Regions from separate parts of the Priestia sp. FSL R5-0597 genome, predicted to be linked through region 1. Evidence: riboswitches for the same ligand, from Rfam matches in the RefSeq annotation. Region 1 holds a riboswitch; each other region holds the start of a gene.
The links. Region 1 has a riboswitch for thiamine pyrophosphate ahead of thiC (phosphomethylpyrimidine synthase ThiC). Riboswitches for the same ligand answer to the same signal wherever they lie in the genome.
Positions count from the first base shown of each region.

Region 2: linked by a shared signal. The riboswitch ahead of MKX72_RS04510 (acetylornithine deacetylase) and the one ahead of thiC (phosphomethylpyrimidine synthase ThiC) in region 1 are both predicted to bind thiamine pyrophosphate.
Region 3: linked by a shared signal. The riboswitch ahead of tenA (thiaminase II) and the one ahead of thiC (phosphomethylpyrimidine synthase ThiC) in region 1 are both predicted to bind thiamine pyrophosphate.

Region 1 is NZ_JBBOUZ010000001.1:419,851-426,379, reverse strand. Features, by position in the region: gene MKX72_RS02300 (undecaprenyl-diphosphate phosphatase) at 157-981, opposite strand; gene MKX72_RS02295 (hypothetical protein) at 1,440-1,730, shown strand; TPP riboswitch at 1,812-1,926, shown strand; gene thiC (phosphomethylpyrimidine synthase ThiC) at 2,041-3,810, shown strand; gene MKX72_RS02285 (VanZ family protein) at 3,978-4,433, opposite strand; gene MKX72_RS02280 (Ger(x)C family spore germination protein) at 4,631-5,743, opposite strand; gene MKX72_RS02275 (GerAB/ArcD/ProY family transporter) at 5,733-6,529, opposite strand, start outside.
Region 2 is NZ_JBBOUZ010000001.1:866,381-872,909, forward strand. Features, by position in the region: gene MKX72_RS04495 (MurR/RpiR family transcriptional regulator) at 1-424, shown strand, start outside; gene MKX72_RS04500 (PTS transporter subunit EIIC) at 514-1,875, shown strand; gene MKX72_RS04505 (MupG family TIM beta-alpha barrel fold protein) at 1,872-2,882, shown strand; TPP riboswitch at 3,105-3,207, shown strand; gene MKX72_RS04510 (acetylornithine deacetylase) at 3,322-4,599, shown strand; gene tenA (thiaminase II) at 4,605-5,276, shown strand; gene MKX72_RS04520 (ABC transporter ATP-binding protein) at 5,269-6,033, shown strand; gene MKX72_RS04525 (ABC transporter permease) at 6,030-6,529, shown strand, end outside.
Region 3 is NZ_JBBOUZ010000001.1:2,102,992-2,109,520, reverse strand. Features, by position in the region: gene MKX72_RS10740 (sodium-dependent transporter) at 1-871, opposite strand, end outside; gene MKX72_RS10735 (hypothetical protein) at 1,048-1,230, opposite strand; gene MKX72_RS10730 (TspO/MBR family protein) at 1,532-2,278, opposite strand; TPP riboswitch at 2,505-2,603, shown strand; gene tenA (thiaminase II) at 2,699-3,388, shown strand; gene MKX72_RS10720 (aldehyde dehydrogenase) at 3,416-4,816, opposite strand; gene MKX72_RS10715 (ArsR/SmtB family transcription factor) at 4,830-5,132, opposite strand; gene MKX72_RS10710 (SDR family NAD(P)-dependent oxidoreductase) at 5,145-5,924, opposite strand; gene MKX72_RS10705 (helix-turn-helix domain-containing protein) at 6,233-6,529, shown strand, end outside.

The DNA of each region.
Region 1 (6,529 bases):
TCGACACGTTTTGTCAATACCCATGTTTATAAAACGCTTTCAAAAGACAATAATATATATTTATGCAAAAAAGCTATTGCAATGTTGCAATAGCTTTTTCTTGCTTTTTAAGTCTTTATCAGAAGTTTAAATGTCTATAAAATACGCTTATTTATTTTATAAAAATACAAAATATAGAATAGCCGCTAAGATAATTCGATAAATGGCAAACGGAACTAATTTAATGCGGTTGATTAATTTTAAGAAAAAGCGAATCGATATAAGCGCAAAAATAAAGGCGCTGATAAAACCAGCAATAAAAAACGGTAGTGCATCTGATGTGAAATACTGCCAGTTTTTAACCAATGAAAGTCCACTTGCTCCTGCCATAATTGGCACTGCCATAATAAATGTAAAATCTGCGGCTGCCTTATGGCTCATTCCAAGAAGAACCCCTCCTGAAATCGTTGAGCCTGAACGAGAAAAACCTGGCCAAAGAGCAATACATTGAAACAGTCCTATACCTAGTGCTTGTCCATAAGACATTTGGTCCACCGTCTCTACACGCGGACGTTTAGGTCCAAACAAATCTGCTAGAATCATTAATACAGCTCCGACCACTAAGCCAATTAGCACCGTATTTAAAGAAAACAAATGTTCATCAATGTAATCATCAAACAAAAGGCCTAACACTCCTGCGGGTAACAAACCAACAATTACCTGCATTAAATTTAAGCGATTTGTCGGTCCAATTGCAGCAGCTGGTTTTTTTCCTAATCCTAATAAATTAATAAAACGATCTTTAAAAATAACAACTACTGCTAAGATCGACCCTAGCTGAATAACAATCTTAAATGTATTAGCTACTGGAGATGAAAATAATTCTTTTGAATTTAACCACAGGTCATCCACAATAATCATATGCCCAGTTGACGAAACGGGAGCAAACTCTGTTAAACCTTCTACAATCCCTAAAATGATTGCTACAATAATTTCCCACATAAAGCTATGTACCTTGCCTTTCTTTCAAATTAATAAGCTTATCGCTTCGTTTTACATGCTCAACTATTTTCCTATTTTGACACTTGCTTTTTTATCATAATTGTTAAAACTATGAAATACAATGTGTATTTGCAAAAAGATAAGAATCTTTAATAATTTGTAATAAAAAGCTTACATGCTACAACCAAAAAACACGATATCAGCTTTTATTTATTTTAAAAAGCAGTCACTATGTTCAGTATAAATTCTGGTCCCTTAGCTAAAAATGAATCATCTAGACTATTTTTCTTTAGTGTGAAAAAATGACTAAATCATTATGTTTTTTCCATCCCCCTTTACTGTCATCTATCATTTTAATCCAATAGGGCTGACTTATACGACATATCCCCTAAGTAATTTGAAACTTTTTTCTCTCTTTTCTCGTATATAGTAGTATCTTTTTTAGGAGGCTTTTTACTATGAATGGAAATGTACGTACAATGAAATGGGTCACTGCTGGGTATGAAGCCTTGCTGGGAATTCCTTTAATTGGCGCGGGGATTGTTATGGGCTTTAGCTATACTCCTCTTTTTATTGGATTTATTCTTCATGCTATCACACTCATTTTAGCTAATAGACGAGGGTTATCTGCTTATGGAAACATACTAGGGCTTGTTACCTCACTGGTTGCTTGGATTCCATTTTTGGGATTTATCATGCATATTATTACAGCTATTGTGATTGCAATCGATGCTGCTAGACAACGCTAATTGTCTAGCTTTTTTTATTTAAGGGTTGATTTTTTACCGAATGATGGTAAACTTAAGCCGTAAATTGAATAATTTGAATGTTATTTCTACTAGGGGTGTCTGATAGCTCAGACTGAGAGAAGAGTGCAATAAAACTCTTTAACCCTTTGAACCTGATTTGGGTTATACCAGCGGAGGGAAGTAGTCTTGAAAAGAATAGTATATGTTTATTCTTTTTTTGCCTATTCCATCGGGTTCTGTCTATCACAGAACCCGATTTTTTTTATGGTTCGGTATAGCTACACTTTATGCGAAACCGGAGGAATATGTAATGTCAAAACAAAATGTATCAGTTTCTATGAAAAAGCCTTTTCCAAACAGTCACAAAGTATATGTCCAAGGATCCAGACAAGACCTTAAAGTACCTATGCGTGAAATTCATCAGTCTCCTACTACAGGGTCTTTTGGTGAAGAAGAAAATAGTCCCGTACGTGTATACGACACGAGCGGTGTTTATACAGATCCCTCTTATGAAATTAATTTACAAAAAGGATTACCGGCTCTGCGCGAAAAGTGGATTGCAGAACGAAACGATGTAGAAACATATCAAGGCCGTACGGTTCAGCCACAGGATAACGGTTATTATGACGGTGATCCAAGAGATCAGTACGATCGCTTTATCACTAAACGTTTACCTTTGCGCGCGAAAAAAAATCAAAATGTAACGCAAATGCACTATGCGAAAAAAGGAATTATCACGCCCGAAATGGAATTTATCGCTATTCGTGAACAGATGAATCCTGAAGTTGTGCGTGAAGAAGTAGCAAGAGGACGTGCAATTATCCCTAATAATATCAATCACCCTGAGAGCGAACCGATGATTATCGGCCGCAAATTCCATGTGAAAATTAATGCTAATATCGGAAATTCAGCTATTCGTTCAGCTATTGAAGATGAAGTAGAAAAAATGACATGGGCAACGCGTTGGGGAGCCGATACAATTATGGATCTATCAACAGGAAAGGATATTCACACAACACGCGAATGGATTATCCGCAACTCGCCTGTTCCTGTAGGGACCGTTCCTATTTACCAAGCGCTTGAAAAAGTAAAAGGCGTAGCAGAAGATCTAACGTGGGAAGCATACCGCGATACATTAATTGAACAAGCAGAACAAGGTGTTGATTACTTTACTATTCACGCAGGTGTTCTTTTACGTTATATTCCTCTGACAGCGAAACGTACGACAGGTATTGTTTCACGCGGAGGATCCATCTTGGCGCAGTGGTGTTTAGCTCATCATGAAGAGAACTTTTTATATACTCGCTTTGAAGAAATCTGTGAAATCTGTAAAGCATACGATATTGCTATTTCGCTTGGCGATGGGCTACGTTCTGGTTCCATTGCAGATGCTAATGATGAGGCACAGTTCGGTGAATTAGAAACGCTTGGTGAATTAACTAAAATTGCTTGGAAACACGATGTTCAAGTTATGATTGAAGGTCCTGGACATGTTCCAATGCATCTCATCAAAGAAAACGTAGATAAACAAATGGAAATATGCCAGGAAGCTCCCTTCTATACTCTTGGACCGCTTACAACCGACATCGCTCCAGGCTATGACCATATTACATCAGGTATTGGTGCTGCAATGATTGGCTGGTTTGGGACAGCTATGCTTTGCTACGTAACGCCAAAAGAACATTTAGGACTCCCGAATAAAGAAGACGTTCGCGAAGGCGTTATCACCTATAAAATTGCTGCGCATGCTGCTGACCTAGCAAAAGGCCATCCAGGAGCACAAAAACGCGATAATGCTCTGTCTAAAGCAAGATTTGAATTTAGATGGAATGATCAATTTAACCTGTCACTAGATCCAGAGCGCGCAAAAGAATATCACGATGAAACACTTCCCGCTGAAGGTGCTAAAACAGCCCATTTCTGTTCAATGTGTGGACCTAAATTCTGTTCGATGCGTATTTCTCAAGATATTCGTAACATGGCTCAAGAAAATGAAAAAGATGTAAACGAAGTAAGAAAAGAAGGAATGAAAGAAAAAGCTAAAGAGTTTGTTAACAGTGGTTCAAATATCTATCAATAATGAAGTAGAACAGCTTAAAAAACAAATTAAGCAGCTTGAAGGAAAGTTATTATTTGTTCAGCAAAATTGTCAGCACATTATCGTTGAATCCTCACATTCTTCCGTAAGACGCTGCATTAAGTGTTTCTATCAACAAGATGCAAAAAGGACTTCGTAAAGAAGTCCTTTCATCTTTTTTTGAAACGTGCTTTCAGCATGTTCTTAATCCAATATAGTATTTTAATAATAACCCAGCCTATAAATGTACCTAGCGTGTTCAAAAAGATATCATCAATATCAAATACTCGTTCCGTTAGCTTGTACTGTAAAATTTCAATCAGAAAACTGATTAAGAAACCCGTCGTAAAGACTTGAATAAAACCGTCAAACCACTTCATAAACAACGGAATAAACATTCCAAGCGGCGCAAACATCACGATATTTCCCAGTATATTTGTCAGAGTGAGCATTATATTACCGCTGTCCCACATCAGACGGATTGTACTAAATAAATCCAAGTTCATTGCTTTTCCGTAAACATGTTCGTTTTCCCGTATGAGAGTAGCATAAATGACCACTGCCGTATACGCAATAAATAGAGTGAACATGACTTTTTTAACAATTGACCTGATGCTTACATTCACTTCAACATCACCTTCTTTGACTCCCAAAACCATTTATTATTATCTATATGTACCCGTCCACTGCTTTCATTCGTAGTGAATGCATTTATATGCTTTTTTATCCTATCACATCAATAAATAAATACAATTCCCTTTTTGTTATTTTGTAAACTAAAATTTTTTCAATTAAAAAAGCCACGCTTTTCGCATGACTTTTGTTAATTAATAACTCCACGATGGATAATTTCCACTTGTACTTTCGGATTAATCGAGATGTTTTTATAGTCCTGTCTCCATTTAAGCCTTTTCCATATACTCGGATGATAAGCAGCTACTTCTCTTCCTATTTCAAGAAAATCACAGTTAGCTTTTTGCAGCTTTTCAACTACTTTTTCAGCTTTCTTTTGTAGAATCTTTTCAATTTCTTTCTGTACGTTTTTTGTTAATGCAGGAGATGACATTTCATTTTTAGTAAATTCATTAATACTTACTTTTATATTTAGCGGTATGATTACTTTTGCTCCGTGCACCGCATCAGGTTTAACGTGCATTTTTGCTTTAGCATCTGACACATCATACGATACTACATACTGTTGATCATGTATGGTAATTTTGTGACTCATAATCATATATTTGTCTTTTTGATTTCCTAATAAAAGAAGCGCCTTAGATTCATCGGAATTTAATGTAATACCTGAAAATTTATCTTCATTAAACAAAGCTGTACCGATTACATCAACGGTCTTATTTTCAGTATTTAATTTCATATAAGGAAGAGCTAGCCCTTTTCCTTCATCAAACAACACGGTACAAAGTGACTGAAGAGTTTCAATTGGCACTAAGGAATTGACTTCAGCCGTATGGACAACTCCGTCTAAATATTCTCCAATTAGCTCTTCTCCTACTTGCTGTAGCTCAACTATCGTACTCGGTTTCCCTTCTACAATGACATACTTAGCCGTTAGAGGACTTTCCGGTGTGCGATATAAGACGTCTGATAATTCTAGTATACCTTCTTTAGCTAATCGATCTTCAAATAAGATTATTCTCTTTTTGGCAGACATAACAATTCCAGAAACCTGCTGGTTGATTTTTGTTCGATCATCTCGAGGTGAATCCCCTGCTACATGATAAGTTTTATTTACTAAAGTCCCTTCTTTAGACGTATATGAGCGGATAGCAATAGTAGAAAGCACCTTATTTCCTTTCTTTTTTTCATAAGCTACCGTAGACAAAAACATCGTATCTTTTAACATTTTTTGATCCCAGCACCCCGTTAGAAAACTTAAAACTAAACATATGCTCATTATCTTGATCAGTTTATCCTTCATTTTTTACAGTTCCTTTTCTAATCCATGACAATAATAGCAAACAGATAGGAATACAGAAAATGAATACGTAAATTAAATAATTAGTTGTTTGAGACAAAGCTGCGACAAGCTGATCCGTTTTTGAAAAATAAATGGAAAGACCTGTTACAAATATCAATACAATTGGAACAAATGGACGGTGAGTTTTCTTTTTGAAGATTTCCTGCATGCCTACACTTGAAATATATACATATATAATAAGGGACGTAATAACAGAAATGATCCAAAAAGTAATAAAAACCAAATCGATTCGTTCGATAACTGAGTTTTGCGTCGCCTTCAAAATATATAAAACCGGTTCTGGTACAATTAAAATTTCATCTGGGCTAAAAAACATATAACAAGCAATGATAATATACACATATAAAATCGTAACGATACAATTACTAAGCATGACCATTTTTAAAGTCGTCGTAGACTTTGCTTTTACAAACGGTGCTAAAATTAAAATAGCTTCAAAACCTAACATTGAGATACTTCCTTCTTTTGACGCCAGCAAAATATTTTGAATACCGCTGTGCCCAATCGGAAATAGATACCGGACATCGGCCTCTTTATAAGCATTTGACACCAATAATACCAAAATAATTAAAAATACAGATACAATAGTAAAAAAACGCCCTATATTGCGTACATTCTCTTTTGCAAAATATAACGCAATAACAACTAATAAAAAGACAAGAACATAAGCTGGCGTCAAGTGATAAAGCCAGCGCTTTAACACGTTTACATATAAAACCGTAATGA
Region 2 (6,529 bases), 450 kb from region 1:
TGCTATAGATGCGCAGCAAAAATTTCTTCGAATTAATAAAAATGCGACGGCTTTTGCGGATAGCCATTTAGCAGCTACACTCATCGCAAATGCAAGTAAAGACGATGTAGTTGTGGGTATTTCTTTTTCAGGAGAGACTCCTGAAGTAAGCAACGTCTTATCTTTAGCTAAAAATCGCGGAGTAAAGACGATTAGCTTAACTAAGTACGGACAGTCTACCGTTTCGTCTTTAGCAGATATTTGTTTGTATACGTCTTATTCTCAAGAAGCGCCGTTTCGAAGCGCAGCAACATCGTCTCGTTTAGCCCAGCTTTATGTGATTGATGTTTTATTTTTAAGTATTGCAGCGCAGCAGTACGACCAGACGATTGAGTATATTGACAAAACAAGAGATGCCATTCAGTTTTTGAAAGATAAGAAATAAAAAAAGAAAACGATTACAAAAAGGGGATTTTGTGGTCTGTTTCCTCAGTGGCGTATCCATCTAAGAGGAAAATACAAAGGGGGATTAACATGTCTTTAGATAATCATCAATTAGCAAAGGCTGTTTTGGAGATGCTTGGGGGAGCATCTAATATTGAAGCGTATACGCATTGTATGACGCGGCTGCGTGTGACTATAAAAGATGATTCAATTGTTAAAAAGGCAGATATACGAAAACTTGAAGGCGTGCTCGGATTAGTGGAAGAAGAAACGCTGCAAATCATTATTGGGCCGGGCAAAGTGAACAAAGTAACAGAAGAATTTGGAAAGTTAATTGATGAATCCGGCGGTATTAACTTAGAAGATCGTGCAGCACAGCGGAAATCGGAGCTGAAAGAAAAAAATGCAACTCCGTTTAAGCTGTTGCTTCGCCGAATTGCAAGTATTTTTATTCCGTTGATACCTGCTCTTGTAGCATCTGGACTTATTACCGGAGTGACAAAAGCAGCTGTGCAGGCGAAGTGGCTTCCGGCAGATTCACAGATTGCTATTCTTTTAACCGTTATCGGAAGCGGTTTATTTGCCTATCTGGGTATTTTAGTAGGTATTAATGCAGCAAAAGAATTTGGTGGTTCGCCAGCTCTAGGAGGCTTAGCGGGCATTTTAGTCATTAATCCTGCCGTAGCTGATATTAAACTTTTTGGTGAAGCACTTTTGCCGGGGCGTGGGGGCTTAATAGGAGTGCTGCTTGCAGCAATCTTTATGGCCGTGTTAGAAAAACGAGTACGTAAATTTGTCCCACAGTCACTGGATATTATTATTACACCAACCGTTACGGTGTTAATTACAGGAATTATTACGTATGTGGTATTCATGCCAATCGGCGGCTTCATTTCAGATGGAATCACAAAAGGTCTTTTAGGAGTTTTAGAGGTTGGAGGAGTTGTAGCAGGCTTTGTTTTAGGGGCAACGTTTTTGCCGCTCGTTATTACAGGACTGCATCAAGGTCTTACTCCGGTCCATTTAGAGCTTATTAATTCGATTGGAGATGATCCGCTTCTTCCTATACTAGCAATGGGCGGAGCCGGTCAGGTTGGTGCAGCTTTTGCTATTTATATCAAAACAAAGAAAAAACGCTTAAAGCGAGCAATTGGAGGCGCACTTCCTTCAGGGCTGCTGGGAATCGGAGAGCCGCTTATTTTTGGAGTCACACTTCCTTTAGGGCGTCCATTTTTAACCGCTTGTCTTGGAGCTGGAATCGGCGGAGCGTTTCAGGCGCACTTCCATATTGCAACTGTAGCAGTGGGAGTATCGGGTTTGCCGCTTACGTTTTTAGTTCATGCGCATCAAATTCTTCTTTATTTACTTGGATTAGTTATTGCTTACGCAGCAGGCTTTATTTGTACCTATTTCTTTGGATTTAACGATGAAATGGCGAGGGAGTTTGAATGATTGGCATTTCATTTTATTTGAACGATAGAGATGCCAAACAAAGATTAGTAGAAGCGAGTGAATGCGGCGTTACACGCGCATTCACTTCACTTCACATTCCAGAGGAAAAAGGAGATTTGGCTGAACGGGCAAAAGAATTGCTTCATGTGGCTAGAGATTGTGGAATAAGCGTGTATGCAGATGTATCTAAGCATACACCGGTTCATTTAGGTATCGAAAGCCTTATGACTCTATCTTCACTTGGCGTATCAGGTATTAGACTAGACGATGGCTTTAGCGTAGAAGAAACGATTTTACTTGCGGATGAGTTTTATATTGCCCTTAATGCAAGTACAGTGTCAAAACTAGAAATAGAAGCGCTATTATCTGCAGGCCTTCATCATCATCAGCTGCTTGCTTGGCATAATTTTTATCCGCGGCCTGAAACAGGGCTTGAAGAAACGTTTTTTCAACAGCAAACAGATTTATTTAATGAACTTCGTATTCCAGTTTGTGCTTATATTCCCGGGGAAGGCGAAAAGAGAGGACCTATTTATCAAGGACTTCCTACTAGAGAAAAAGACCGTAATAAATGTCCTTTTACCTCTGCAGTAGATTTATACGGATGCGGAGTAACGGAGGTTTATATTGGAGATCCATACGCCAGTTCAAATTTATTAAAACGTTTAGTTCAATATCAAGAAAACCGCATTATTCCGCTACGCATTCGTTCACCTCATATACAGGGAACGTACAGCGTGCGTCCGGATGTATCAAGAGACGTTCTGCGTTTGGTTGATACACGATCTGTAAAACCAGTGCTGCCATTTCATACAGTAGAACGCAGAATCGGAGCAATTACAATGGACAATGATGGCTACGGACGTTACAGAGGAGAGGTTCAAATAGCTAAAAGGAATTTGTCTGCAAATGCTAATGTGAATGTGATTGGGTATGTAATAGAAGAAGATCATGAGCTGCTTTCATTAGTGAGACCGGGGCAAAAGCTTGAGCTTATTACTGTCTGAAGGAAAAAACGGTGTATTTTTAAAGAAGCCAATAGCTAACTAGTAATGTCACAAAAAGAAAGAGCACACACTGCATGAAAAAGGTGTGTGCTTTTTCTTTTACTACTAAAAAGGAAACTATTTTCATTACCATATCATGAACCTTTCTATTGAATAAAACGCTTTACTATGATAAAACTATTACAGGTAAACATATGATAATAGATTAATTTCATAGAGATACAACACCACTAGGGGTGCTTTCGAAGCTGAGAGAGACGATAAGTCTTAACCCTTATAACCTGAACTAGGTAATACTAGCGTAGGAAAGAGGTATTGTAATGGATGTTTTGTATGGGATTTCCTTACGAACTCGTTATAATAATTTTGTGTACATAAACAAAAACACTTCTTTCCTGCGAAAGAAGTGTTTTTTTATGCGTAAAGGAAGGTGTCATACATGAAAGAAACAATTGATTTGCTTGTCAAACAGGTAGAGGAGCGCAAAGGAGAGTTAATCCAGTTATTAACAACGCTTGTTTCGTATAAAACGCTAGCGCCTCCTGCACGAAATTCTCATGAAGCGCAGCTGTACGTAGCGGATTTTCTTAAAAACTGCGGTTTTTCCATTGATATGTGGGACTTATATTCTAACGACCCTATCGTAGTGGGAACGTTAAAAGGACAAAAATCGGCTGACTATCAAAGCTTGATTATTAACGGCCATATGGATGTTGCTGAGGTACAAGAAAATGAAAATTGGGAAACCAATCCGTTTGAAGCTGTTGTGAAAGACAATATGATAATTGGACGCGGAGTTGCTGATATGAAAGGCGGTTTGGCGGGAGCATTATTTGCAGTTCAGCTTTTAACAGAAGCAGGAATCGAGCTGCCAGGAGACTTGATTTTTGAATCCGTTGTAGGAGAAGAAGTAGGAGAGGCAGGTACGCTGCAATGCTGTCAGAAAGGGTATACAGCTGATTTTGCGCTTGTAGTCGATACAAGTGATTTACATATTCAAGGTCAAGGCGGAGTGATCACGGGATGGATTACGATAAAAAGCAGTAAAACCTATCATGACGGTACACGCCGAAGTATGATTCATGCTGGAGGAGGGCTGTTAGCCGCAAGCGCTATTGAAAAGATGGCAAAAGTGATCGGAGGGCTACAAGAATTGGAGCGTCACTGGGCTGTTACAAAGAGCTATCCAGGATTTTTGCCAGGGACAAATACGATTAATCCAGCAGTAATCGAAGGCGGAAGACATGCTGCTTTTATTGCAGATGAATGCAGGCTGTGGATCACCGTTCACTATTATCCTAATGAATCGTACGACCAAGTATCAAAAGAAGTGGAAGAATATATTATAGCTATTGCAAAAGCAGATCCATGGTTAAAAGATAATCTGCCAACCTTTGAATGGGGAGGCACATCAATGATTGAAGACAGAGGAGAAATCTTTCCGTCATTAGAAATTGATGAAAATCATGCAGGAGTGCAGCTGCTTGCAAATACTCATGAACAAATGGAAGGTAAAAAGCCTCCAATTGATGTGTCAACTAGCGTAACAGACGGGGGATGGCTAGCTGATGCGGGAATTCCCGCCGCTATTTACGGTCCGGGAAATTTAGCAAATGCACATGCTGTGAACGAACAATTAGATATTAATCAGCTTGTTCAATATACAAAAGTGATAGTGCAGTTCATTTATACGTGGCTGCATACGCATAAGGAGTGATCATCATGAAATTTAGTGAACGATTATACGAAAAGCTGCAGCCTATTTGGCGTCAAAATCATAATCATCCCTTCGTACAGGGGATGGGAGATGGAACGCTTGAAAAGGAGAAGTTTCGCTTCTACATGATTCAAGATTACCTTTACCTAATTGATTATGCCAAATTATTTGCGATTGGAGCCATGAAAGCTACCGATCTTCAAACGATGGGGAAATTTGCAGCCCTTTTAGATTCTACATTAAACGAAGAAATGAGTCTGCACCGTGAGTATGCCAAGAAATTTGAAATCAGCGAAAAAGAATTAGAAAAAGCGCAGCCATCTCCTACAACGCTTGCATACACGCACTATATGCTGCACGTTGGTCAAAGTGGAACATTAGCTGAATTAGTAGCCGCTCTTTTGCCTTGTATGTGGAGCTACTGGGAAATAGGAAAAGAACTTAGTGAAAAGCCTGGAGCTAACAATGAGTTTTACCGTGAGTGGATTGAAATGTACAGCTCAGAAGAATTTGGAGAACTGGCGACATGGTGTATCAATTTATTTGACTCACTTACTGAAGATAAATCAGAAGTGGAATTAGAAAAGCTTGAAGAAATTTTCTTGAATACGACGCGTTTTGAGTATATGTTCTGGGATATGGCTTATAACGAAGCGATGTGGCCAATTCATGAATAGGTCTGTGTTATCTTTTCAAAACGTCAGTTTTACGTACAAGAACGGTGATCAAGCGATTTTAAAATCATTAAACTTAGACGTGAAAGAAGGCGAGTTTGTCAGTATCGTTGGAGCGAGCGGCTCTGGGAAAAGTACGTTGTTTCGTCTCATTACAGGTCTTGAACAGCAGAGTGAAGGCGATATCGTGATTAACGGAAAGTCTTATGAAAAGCGACTAGGAAAAGTAGGCTATATGCCGCAGCAAGATTTGCTGCTTCCGTGGCGTACGATTCTAGACAATGCAGCACTGCCTCTTGAGCTTCACAATGTATCAAAAGCAAGTGCTCATAAGCAAGTGTCTCAGCTGCTTGAAGAGTTTGGCCTAAAAGGGTATGAAAACCGTTTTCCAAGTGATTTATCCGGAGGGATGAAGCAGCGCGTTTCTTTTCTTCGGACGGTATTAAGCGGTTCTAACGTGCTGCTTTTAGATGAGCCTTTTAGTGCACTTGATGCAATCACACGTTTATCGATGCAGGAATGGCTGCTTGACCAATGGCAAAAGCGTAAGCATAGCATCTTATTTATCACTCATGACGTCAATGAAGCGCTTTTTTTATCAGATCGCATTTTTATCTTTTCAGACAAGCCAGTAAGTTGTCTTGAAGAAATTCAAGTGCCGCTTAGCAGACCTCGAACGCAAAAAGATCTGAATCAACAGCGAGTGCTTGATGTGAAAGATTATTTAATTGAACAGCTAAGATCGAAGGTGAACACATGAAAAAGTACGGGGCTTCAGTGATTTTAGTAGTCATTTTGCTGGCTGCTTGGGAAATTGGAGCACGCATTGTAAACTATCCGTTTATTTTACCAACGCCCAGCGGTATTTTAACGAAGCTTTGGGAGCTGCGAATGGATTTATTGTTTAAGCATTTACCAGCTACGTTATCTATTGTCGTAATTGGGCTTGTAATATCCGTTGTGCTAGGGGTTCTGCTGGCTGTGTGGATGAATTGGAGTCCGCTTATTGAGCGTGCTTTTTATCCGCTTATTATTGCGTCACAAATGATTCCGACCATTGCCATTGCTCCTGTATTTGTGCTGTGGTTTGGCTACTCCATTTGGAGCAAAGTGATTGTGACCGTATTAATTACGTTTTTTCCCATTACCGTTAGCACATTTGACGGGCTTCGTTCTACAAACAAAGAGTTAAAAGAACTCATGTTAACGATGGGAGCAACAAAAAAAGATATTTTCTTTAAGTTGAACATTCCTTC
Region 3 (6,529 bases), 1.7 Mb from region 1:
ATACTGTTGGCAAGACCACAAACAAAAGTCCAGGTCCTTCGGTTGGCTTTAATCCGAATGAAAAAACAGCTGGAAAAATAGCCAAGCCTGCAAGCAGCGAAACAAACAAGTTCAAAATAGCAATGGTGCCAGCTGAACGCGTCAAGCTTACTTTTTTCCCTAAATAAGAGCTATATGTCACCATGCAGGATAATCCTACGCAAAGCGAGAAAAACGACTGACCGAGCGCATAGAGAACAGATGACCCTGTAATGGCTGAAAAATCCGGTTTTAAAAAGAACTTTACTCCGTCCATAGCTCCGTCTAATGTTAAAGAGCGAACCACGATAATGATAAAACAGATAAATAACAGCGGCATCATGTATTTATTAGCACGCTCTATTCCTTTTTGTACGCCTTTTGAAATAACAAACACTGTAATTAATAAAAACAGCGCCTGTGCACCTAATACTACATAAGGTTGGCTAATGACGGCATTGAACAACGCGCCGTACTCTTTTCCGCTTAGCATACCGGTTACACTCATAATCGTATATAAAATCACCCAGCCGCCAACGACGCTGTAAAAGGAAAGCAAAACGACACAGCTTAGTACTCCCAGCCTGCCAATCCATACCCAAGCGGATTTTGGAGCAATTGCCTTATAAGCACTAATCGCTTCTTTTCCCGTATGTCTTCCAATGATAAATTCTGCCAACAGAAGCGGCAATCCCATAAAAATTGTAAATAAAATAAACAACGCAAAAAATGCTCCACCGCCACTGGTTCCGGTTACGTATGGAAATTTCCATATCGCTCCTAGACCAATTGCTGCCCCAGCAGATGCTAAAATAAAACCGAGGCGTGAAGACCACTGATTTCCTTTACTCATATAATGTTACTCTCTCCTCTTCTAAACTCAAAACTCACCTGATTAGTACTGTACCATAAATGCAGAAGAAAATCATTCCCGTTTTACTTTTTTCTATAAAACGATATCTATATAGAATAGAAAAAATGAAGAAGCAGCTGCCTCTTCATTTTGAGTTTGATGTTTCTATTCAAAAATTATTCTCTGTACGATGATTCGTCTCCACGGTAGGCTTCTTGATTTGATATTTCTTCAATATGCATATGCCCTTCTCTCTCTAAACGAAGAACCGTACGCTCTGCATCTTCATAACTCTCGCACGTCACTTGTTTATATTCCATATCGTCTTTATCTGTGTAAGCCACTAAATATGTTTCCATTTTAACTCCTCCTATATAAACTATATGTAACGTATGTTGCCTTTTTCGTTTATTTCTAAACATATAGGCTCCAAACATAAAGCCTAGCATACTATAATAGCGGAACTTCAATTTAAAAAGTTGAATTTTTCATTATGCACCGATGCAACATGGAGGTTACGCTTATGACATTTATTTTATCATTCGTACCAATTGTTGTTCCTTTTGGTATTTTAATTAGCTTAATTGCTTTTACAGCTGCTTTTTTACAATCAAAAGAGCATCATAAAAAGCTCTAGCTTACAAAAGCTAGAGCTTCTTTTTAAAAACGTCTATAGCGTTTAATCAGTCCCACAATAATAGCAATTGCTAATAAAACAATCGAGATGATAACAGTAATGACAATTGGCTGATTTCCACTTTGTTTCACCGCAATGGCAATATAAGCCCAAATAAAAACAAGCGGATAAACAGCGTCTCGGTTTTTTAATGTAAACATAATGCCCAGCGCAGCCCCTACCAGCAGCATAATAATCGTCCATGCTAATTCATTTAGGCCAAGCAAGTGCTGTATTCCATTTGCTTGAAATACGACAAATACATTAACAATAGTCGCAACAGAAATCCATCCAAGATAAAGCGAAATCGGCAGACGCATAAACCATGTCGTCATCCGAGAATGCTGAATAATGGAATATACAATCATTAATGTGCCTAAAATAAAGAGCATAACTAAAAGGGATAACTTATAGTAATCGTTTTGGAAAATAAAGATCCACGCACTATTTAACAAACAGTTTAGAAAAAACCAAATGCCTATACGTGCATATATTTCTTTTTGATCTTCTCTTGCAAAAAATTGGCGTATAACCCAAATGGTTAATAACAAATAAATAACGCCCCAGATAGCAAAGGCATAACCGGCTGGTGTAAACAACGTAGGAACTTGCGCAGAAGCCTCTGCCGTTGTTTTGCCTCCTATTGGAATCGCATTTGCTAAATAATTCACAAGAAGTGTAATAGCCAAGCCTACTGCATTTAATACAGCATACAAACGAAATTTTGCCATTTTGTTCTCTCCTTTCTTCTATTTATATGGGAATGTTTCGGAGACGAAAACGGCTCTTCCCTTCATTAATACCTCTTCTTCCCTAAAAATATGCATTTTTAAACAAAAATGATTAAAAATAGCTTCAAGAAGCTACCTCTTTAAGAGATAAAAACCGTTAGGGAACAATTTTCCATAACGCTTTCTATTTTTCAGAATATATGGTAAGTTAAACATAGACTAATAGGAAGTCCACTAGGGGTGCCGACCGGCTGAGACAAGTTTTCTTGATCCCTTTGAACCTGATCTGGCTCATACCAGCGTAGGAAAGTGGCAATGTTCAGTTTTGTACTGTCCTTTGCCACTCCGTTTATAAACGGAGTGTTTTTTATTTCCTTTATGTGCTTGTTTGTGACTTCCTCATATTAAAGGAGGATTTTGATGTCATTTTCATCTCAATTAAGACAAGAAGCAAACTATATTTACGAAGCCATTTTTAACCACCCTTTTATTAAAGGAATTGCTGAAGGAGACGTGCCAAAAGAGGCGCTTATTCACTACGTTTCTCAAGACTACGAATACTTAACAGCATTTGTCCGCATTTACGGCGCTGCTTTAACAAAATGCCGCACGCGTACCGAAATGGAAGCCTTTAATGCCGGCATTTCTACGGTATTACATAGTGAAGTACACCCTCATAATAATTTTTGTGAAGTAGCAGGCGTACGCTATGAAGACCTCCACACTGAGGCTCTTTCACCAACGGCCAGCCACTACATTAACCATATGACAAGCGTTGCGCATACAGGCAGCTTAGCGGAAATCATTGCCGTGCTTCTTCCATGTCCGTGGACGTACGTTGAAATTGGCCAGCGCATTACAGAACAAGTAAATCCATCTCCTTCTCATCCTTTTTATGAATGGATTCAGTTTTATAATAATGAAGAAATGAATGGCACAACACAATGGTTTTGTAACAAGCTTGATGAACTCGCCGAACAAGCGACTGAAGAAGAACGTAATCGTATGAAAGATCACTTTATCAAAAGCTGTGAGCTGGAGTATTTATTTTGGGAAATGGCGTATACACAAGAAAAATGGCCGCTTTCTCAGCTTTCACTTTCAAAATAACGAAAAAGCCTCCTATCAGGAGGCTTTTTATTTCAATAATTTTTTAATCATTTTCAAGTTTTGTTTCTCTGAAGGATAGCGGAATGACAAATCAAACTTCGTTGTTTGAGACAGCATGCTTTTAAAATGAGAAAATGTCTGAAAGCTGTCTTTTCCATGATATTGGCCCGTACCGCTTTCTCCAACTCCGCCAAAGGGTAAATATGGCGTAGCGATATGCATAAGCGTATCATTTATACAGCCTCCTCCAAATGAAAGACGCTCCGTTATGACATTTTGTACATTTGCACTTTCCGTAAACAAGTAAAGAGCTAACGGCTTAGCTTTTTCTTGAACTTTATGAATAACTTCGTCTAGCGTTTCGTATTCAATCATAGGAAGAATAGGCCCAAAAATTTCTTCTTGCATAACGTCTGATGTCCAGCTTACTTCACTTAACACCGTAGGTTCTATTGTGAGCGTACTTTTATTATACCCGCCTCCAACTATAGCGTTTCCGTCTTTTAAAAACTCAACTAGCCGAATAAAATGGCGCTCACTGACAATACGGCCGTAGCGCTCACTTTCAAGCGGATTACTACCGTAAAATTGATAAATCGCTTCGCGAAGTTTCTCCACTAGCTGCGCTTTTACCTTTTTATGCACGAGCAAATAATCGGGAGCAACGCACGTTTGGCCTGCATTCATTCCTTTGCCAAACATAATTCGCTTCGCTGCAAGATCTAGGTTTGCATCTTCATGTACAATGCACGGACTTTTTCCTCCTAGCTCCAGCGTGACGGGAATAAGCTGCTTCCCTGCTTCTTGCATAATAATTTTCCCTACATTTACACTTCCCGTAAAGAAAATATAATCGTGGGGCTGTTTTAAAAGCAGGCTCGTCGTGTCTACAGCGCCTTCAATCACCGTCACAAATGCGGGATCAAAAGCCTCAGCTAGTAATTCTTGTATAACCCGAGATACGCTAGGCGTTAATTCAGAAGGCTTTATAATCGCCGTGTTTCCAGCGGCAATCGCTCCTACTAAAGGAGACAGCGCTAATTGAAACGGATAATTCCACGGAGCAATAATTAACGCGACTCCATACGGTTCAGGCACAATTTTCCCTTTAGAGCCCACGTGTGTTAAAGCGGTTTTTACTTTTTTAGGCTTCATCCATTTTGCTAAATGCTTAAGCGTAAACCGAATTTCCTCTAGTAAAATCCCAATTTCCGACGTGTACGCCTCTACTTCAGATTTATTCAAGTCTTGTTTTAAAGCATCCATAATTCTCTGCTCGTTTTGTTTTACTGCGTCTCTGAGCTTATTCAGCGCTTGAATGCGGCTGCTGATGCTCTTTGTCTTTTGTGCATAGAAATACTGCTTTTGTGTAGAGACAATATGTTCAATGACCGTTTCATCTGTGATATAGAATTGCTCGTGGTTCATCTCTTTCATCTCCCTATAAACATTCAGCTTCAACTGTAGCAAGCAAGCTTTTTAATAGCTCAACTGCCTCGTTTAAAGCCAATGAATAATATCTCTGCGTTCCTTTTTGCTCAATTTGCACAAGCTTTTGATCACGTAAAATTTTTAAATGATGAGAAATTGCCGGTCGTGATAAAGTAGACTCGTTTGCAATTTCATTAACGGTTAAAGGCTCTTTTTCCGCGAGCAGCAAAATAATATCTTGTCTTGCTGAATCACTTAGAGCCTGAAAAATAGGAATGCTGGCACGAAATAACTCCACTGCTTTTTCACTCATAAATATTCTCCTTTATTTAATTTCTTGTGTTCTGCGGACAACGGATGAAAGCCACTTTCTTGGTACAAAGCGCGGGATGAAGGTGGCGAGACGAAACTGTACTCCTGGTACGATAACCGTCTGCCCTTTCATAAATTTTTTATAGCCCGCTTTAGCAACTGCTTCTACATCCATTGCACCGCTTTGAAAAAGCTTGGAATTGCTCAGCTGAGCCCGGTCGCTAAAACCCGTTTTAGTTGGACCCGGGCATAGAGCACTTACCGTTACATTGGTACCTCTTAATTCATTTTCAAGGGCCTCTGTGAAAGATAATACGTACGCTTTTGTTGCGTAATACACCGTCATAAGCGGACCCGGCATAAATGCAGCAACGGACGCAATGTTTAAAATTTTCCCGTGATTTCTTTTGACCATATCGGGTAAAAATAATTTTGTTAAATGAGTTAATGCTCGGATATTTAAGTCAATCATGTTTAACTCTTCATCTAAAGCTGTTTCAATAAATTTACCGTATAGTCCAAAACCTGCATTGTTCACTAAATAATCAACGTGCATTTCTTTATTTTTAAGTTCTTCATACAGTGACTGTATCTCTTCTTCTCTTGATAAATCCTTTAAAACCGTTATTACGTCAATATTATAAGTAGATTTTAAATTCTCTCTAATCGCTGTTAGTTTATCAGCACTTCTGGCAACTAAAATTAAAGAATGGCCATCCTTTGCGAATTGATAAGCTAACTCTTTACCTATTCCTCCGGACGCACCGGTGATGAGCGCATAATGCTGTGACATAGTGTTCACTCCTTATGTTTATATGTTCAAGAACTTAAACATTTAAACTTATCTTATAGGATTCATTTTTTCCCGTCAACTGTTTTCTATACTCTCCTTTTCTTTTATGTTTTCCATTTTTGCCATTTGCGCATTTCTGTACATTTTTTTACAAAATATGCGTTTTCTTTACATAGAAGGCTAATGTCGTCTAGTTTTGACAACCTTTGTCACCTAGCAGGAAAACAAGTGAAGATATGGTGAATACAACATACAACAAATAATCCATTACATAGTTGGATGAAAATAGATAAGGGAGGAAATGAAAAATGATGGAGACGTATACAATTAAAAAAGTAAGTGATCAATTAGAGGTAGAAAAGAAAACGTTAAAACAATGGGAAAAATTATTGGGCAGCTATTTAACAATTGAACGAGTAGATGGGGCCCGTGTCTATACAGAGGAACAAATTGAATTATTTAATGATATTAAACAGCTGTTTGATGAACAATGTACGTTAGATGAAGTCAAAGAATATGTTCAGCTGCTAATAAAGGAACAAGAAGAGCAGGAGCATTTAGTGATGGAATCAGAGGCAGCGGTTTCAAAAGAAGAAGAACCAGCA